Regions from separate parts of the Cellulomonas sp. T2.31MG-18 genome, predicted to be linked through region 2. Evidence: riboswitches for the same ligand, from Rfam matches in the RefSeq annotation. Region 2 holds a riboswitch; the other holds the start of a gene.

Region 1 (2,448 bases), on a different contig from region 2:
TCACGGGCATGGCTTCCACGGACGGCTCCGGCCGATGCTTCGGTGACGGCGACCCCCTGCTCGCGCAGTACCACGACGAGGAGTGGGGCGTGCCGGTGCACGGTCAGCACGCGCTGTTCGAGCGCTTCGCGCTGGAGGGGTTCCAGTCGGGCCTGTCCTGGATCACCGTCCTGCGGAAGCGACCGGCGTTCCGGGCGGCGTTCGCCGACTTCGACGCCGAGGTGGTGGCAGGCTTCGGGGCGGACGACGTCGCGCGGCTGATGGCCGACGCCGGCATCGTCCGCAACCGCGCCAAGATCGAGGCCACCATCGCCAACGCCCATGCGTTGCGGGCCCTGCACCAGCACGGTCGCACGCTGGACGAGGTGCTGTGGTCGCACGCGCCGGCACCCACGGCGGAGAGTCGACGCCGACCACTGACCTGGTCGGACGTGCCCGCCACCAGCCCGGAGTCCACCGCCCTGGCCAAGGAGCTGAAGGGGCTCGGCTTCCGGTTCGTCGGACCCACCACGGCCTACGCGAGCATGCAGGCGTGCGGGGTGGTGGACGACCACCTCGCCGGGTGCCCGGTGGCCGTCGCGCGGGACGCCGGGGACCCCGTGGCGGCGGTGCCCGCGGGTGGCGACGCCCACCCCTGAGAGGCGTGCGTCACGGTTCGTCCGACGCGACGGGCAGCTCCCCGAAATCGGACACGTCGGGGCTAGCATCTGCGGCCGTGGCACTGGGGGACAACGAGGGCAGCGAGGCCCTGTACGCACCGATGCTGCGTCCGGCACCCGTCGACGCGGCACTTCTCATCGCGGTGCGCCGGGGGTTGGAAGCGGTCCCGGTGTGGTCCCTGAGCGCCGATCAGAGTGCCGGCGGTGCTGCAGCGGCGGCCCGGTCCGAGGGCAGCGCCACCGCCGTCCCCTGCGCCACGAGCGGCATCCCGGTGGCGCCGCACCCGTCACGTCAGCACAGCGGCCTGGCGCATCGTCAGCGCCCCTGAGGTCGTCTCACCCTGCACGCTGCCGCGTCTCACCAAACGGGCAATGGTGACCGTACTGCGAGACGGCGGGTATCGTCCTGCACACCATCCAGAGCGGCCGAGAGACCTGGCTCGTCGACGCCGCAGCAACCCCCCTTCCTCACCGGGAGGGTGTGGGTGCTTCAGCCGGGACCGATGGAGTGACCATGAGCGTTGCCGACGCCCGGACCGCCGCGAGCGGACCCGTCGTTGCGCCTGTGGACCGGCCGACCGTCTCGTTCGAGCTGTTCCCGCCGCGCAACCCCGATGCCGCCCCGAAGCTGTGGGACACCATCCGCCGCCTCGAAGCGGTCCGGCCGGACTTCGTCTCCGTCACCTACGGCGCGTCCGGTCGCACCCGCACCACCAGCCGGGCCCTCGTCCGGCGGATGCTGCACGAGACCACGCTGACCCCGATCGCCCACCTGACCTGCGTCGGCGCGTCCCGCGAGGAGATCTCCACCATCGTGCGGGAGTTCCTCGACGAGGGCGTCCGCTCGTTCCTGGCGCTGCGCGGCGACCCGCCCGAGGGCGAGGCGCAGTGGCAGGCGCACCCGCACGGGCTGACCACGGCCAGCCAGCTGGTGGAGCTGCTGCGGGAGATCGAGCACGAGCGCTGCGAGCAGAGCCCGGCACAGGCCGTGCGCGCGCGGGTCAAGCCGCTGTCGATCGCCGTGGCGGCGTTCCCCCGCGGCAACCGGCTGACCGGCAGCTCCCGTGAGCAGGACATCCAGGCGCTGCTGGCCAAGCAGCGCGCCGGTGCCGACTTCGCCATCACCCAGGTGTTCTACGACGCCGACTCCTACCTCGAGCTGGTGGGCGAGGCTCGCCGGGCCGGGGTCGTCATCCCCATCGTCCCCGGGCTGATCCCGGCCACCGACCCCGCCCGCCTGGTCCGCACGGAGCAGGTGACCGGCGTCCCGGTGCCGCGCGACCTGCTCGCCCTGCTCGACGACGCCGACGACGAGGCCGAGCGCCGCCGCCGCGGTCTGCGCTTCGGCATCGAGCTGATCGACCGGGTGCTCGAGGGCGGCGCCCCCGGCATCCACCTCTACACGTTCAACAAGCACGAAGCCGCACTCGACCTGCTGGAGGGGGCCGGCCTGGTCGGCCGCCCCACCGCCACCACCACCGCGAGGACAGACGCATGACGCAGCGCACCGCCTTCCCGACCGGCACGATCCTCGGCTACCCGCGGATCGGTCCCCGCCGCGAGCTGAAGAAGGCCCTCGAGTCCTTCTGGGCCGGCCGGTCCACCGCCGCCGAGCTGGAGCAGGTGGCCGCCGACCTGCGCAAGCGCACCCGCACCCGCCTGGCCGAGCTGGGGCTGCGCACCGACGTGCCGGCGATCCCGTCCGCCTTCTCGTTCTACGACCACGTGCTCGACGCCGCCGTGGTGCTCGGCGCCGTGCCTGCCCGGTTCGCGGACCTGCGCGACGCCG
Region 2 (2,448 bases):
CGGCCGGCAGGGCGACCAGCGTCTGGCACGCCTCCGCAAGGGCCACCGCGCCCAGCACGTTCGGCGACCCCGCCTCGTGGCGCGCCGGGGCCGGCTGCCACAACGTCCGGTCCGGCCGCACGTCCCGCACGGCACCGCCGCCGGCCAGGTACGGCGTGCCCGCGTCGAGCCAGTCCCGCCGACCCACCAGCGCACCCGCACCGAACGGCGCGTAGTTCTTGTGCCCCGAGAAGGCGACGTAGTCCGCGCCGGTGGCCGCCAGCGAGAACCCGCGGTGCGGCACCAGCTGGGCGCCGTCCACCGCCACCCGGGCACCGGCCTGGTGCGCCGCAGCCACCACGGCGTCCAGCGGCAGCGCCTCACCGGTGACGTTCGACGCCCCCGTGACGGTGACCAGGGCGTACTCGTTGGCCGCGAGCTCGGCGCGCAGCGCGTCCAGCGTCGCCGCGACGGTGGCCGCCACCGGCAGGATCGTGGTGCGGTGGCGGGCCCGGGCGGCGTGCACCCACGGCAGCAGGTTGGCGTGGTGCTCCACGTCGAGCACCAGCACCGGGCCGGGCACCACGCCGGCCAGCAGGTTCAGGGAGTCGGTGGTGTTGCGGGTGATGATCGCGACGTCGTCGACCCGTGCCCCGACGAACGCCGCGACGGTGGACCGCGCCGACTCGTACAGGGCGGTGGACACCTGGGACAGGTACCCGGCACCCCGGTGCACCGAGGCGTACAGGGGCAGCACCTCGGCGATCCGGTCCGCCACCGACTGCAGCGCGGGGGCGCTCGCGGCACAGTCGAGGTTGGCGTAGACGGCGCTGCTGCCGTCCACCAGCGGCACCAGGGTGTCGGCCCCGACGACGGGCAGCAGGGCGGGGATGTCGGTGCAGACGGGAGACGTCTCGAGCACGCTGGTCATGGCAGTCCTCCGGCGGGAGGGACCTCGGCGAGGTCCGCGCTTGCCGCCCGCCGGACGGCGGACGGCCTGGTCGTCACCCGGGGCACCCCGCCGCGGAGGGAGGGTTGCCGGCCAGCGAGCCGGGGCTTGCACGCCGCCTGCGGACCCGTGCGGGGTCCCAGCTGGCGCTCGCTGGCGCTCATGACCGAGACGAGGTTCGGCGGCGGCCGGGCCCGCTGTCAACCGCCGACAGCCGTTCATCTCGCCATGCAAGACAGTTCGTCCGCGCACTGGGACGACCCTCGGAGCGGGGCATAGCATCGCGCCACCATCCAGAGCGGCCGAGAGACCCGGATCGACGACGCCGCAGCAACCCGCGGACCGCGCCCCACGGCGCGGACCGGACACGGGTGCTACCGCCGGGACCGATGGAGGAGCACATGAGCGACATCGACGACCTGACCCCCCGCGAGGCCTGGGACCTGCTCGCGTCCGACGAGCGTGCCGTGCTGGTCGACGTCCGCACGGCCGGCGAGTGGCAGCAGATCGGCGTGCCGGACACGGCAGACCTGGGCCGCGAGCCCGTGTTCGTCGAGTGGCTGAGCGGGACCACGCACGCGGTGAACCCCCAGTTCCTCGACCAGCTGGCGCTGGCCGGTGTGCAGCCCGGTGACGGCCGGGACCTCGTGTTCCTGTGCCGGTCGGGGGTGCGCTCCGTCGCCGCGGGGCTCGCGGCGCAGGCCGCCGGCTACGGTCCCGTGCACAACGTGCTGCAGGGCTTCGAGGGGGACGTCGGCCCGGACGGGCAGCGCGGCCACACGGGCTGGCGCGCCGACGGCCTGCCGTGGCGGCAGGCGTGAGCCGGCGGGTCCCGGGACCTGCCGACTGGGACGACCGCCGGGTGGACCGGGCCGGGCTGCGGCCCGACACGCTCGCCGTGCGCGGCGGCCTGGTGCGCTCGGGTTTCGACGAGACGTCCGAGGCGCTGTTCCTCACGCAGGGCTACGTCTACGAGCGGTCGGCGGACGCCGAGGCGGCCTTCGCCGGTGAGGCCGACCGGTTCCAGTACTCCCGCTACGGCAACCCGACGGTGTCGACGTTCGAGGAGCGCCTGCGCCTGCTCGAGGGCGCCGAGGCGGCGGTCGCCACGTCCAGCGGCATGTCCGCCGTGTTCACCACGCTCGCCGCGCTCGTCTCGTCGGGCTCCCGGATCGTCGCCGCCCGCGCCCTGTTCGGCTCGTCGATCGTGATCTTCGACGAGATCCTCGCCCGCTGGGGCGTACGCACCGACTACGTCGACGGCCACGTGCCGGAGCAGTGGGAGGCCGCGCTGGCCACCCCGGCCGACGTCGTCTTCTTCGAGACGCCGTCCAACCCGATGCAGGACCTGGTCGACATCGCCGCGGTGTCGGCGCTGGCGCACGCCGCCGGCGCCGTCGTGGTGGTCGACAACGTCTTCGCCACCCCGGTCTTCTCCCGCCCGCTCGAGCACGGCGCCGACGTGGTGGTCTACTCCGCCACCAAGCACATCGACGGGCAGGGCCGGGTGCTCGGCGGGG

Evidence for each region. Region 2 has a riboswitch for S-adenosylmethionine ahead of ACFQTY_RS08940 (aminotransferase class V-fold PLP-dependent enzyme). Riboswitches for the same ligand answer to the same signal wherever they lie in the genome.
Region 1: it holds a riboswitch for S-adenosylmethionine, as region 2 does, so the genes downstream of both, ACFQTY_RS01675 (methylenetetrahydrofolate reductase) here and ACFQTY_RS08940 (aminotransferase class V-fold PLP-dependent enzyme) in region 2, are expected to answer to the same signal.

The regions. Positions count from the first base shown of each region.
Region 1 covers NZ_CAXWGW010000001.1:366,822-369,269, reverse strand. Annotated here, with positions in the region: gene ACFQTY_RS01685 (DNA-3-methyladenine glycosylase I) at 9-638, shown strand; gene ACFQTY_RS01680 (hypothetical protein) at 716-988, shown strand; SAM riboswitch class I at 1,070-1,169, shown strand; gene ACFQTY_RS01675 (methylenetetrahydrofolate reductase) at 1,174-2,157, shown strand; gene metE (5-methyltetrahydropteroyltriglutamate--homocysteine S-methyltransferase) at 2,154-2,448, shown strand, end outside.
Region 2 covers NZ_CAXWGW010000002.1:238,414-240,861, reverse strand. Annotated here, with positions in the region: gene ACFQTY_RS08940 (aminotransferase class V-fold PLP-dependent enzyme) at 1-910, opposite strand, end outside; SAM riboswitch class IV at 942-1,056, opposite strand; gene ACFQTY_RS08935 (rhodanese-like domain-containing protein) at 1,330-1,749, shown strand; gene ACFQTY_RS08930 (O-succinylhomoserine sulfhydrylase) at 1,746-2,448, shown strand, end outside.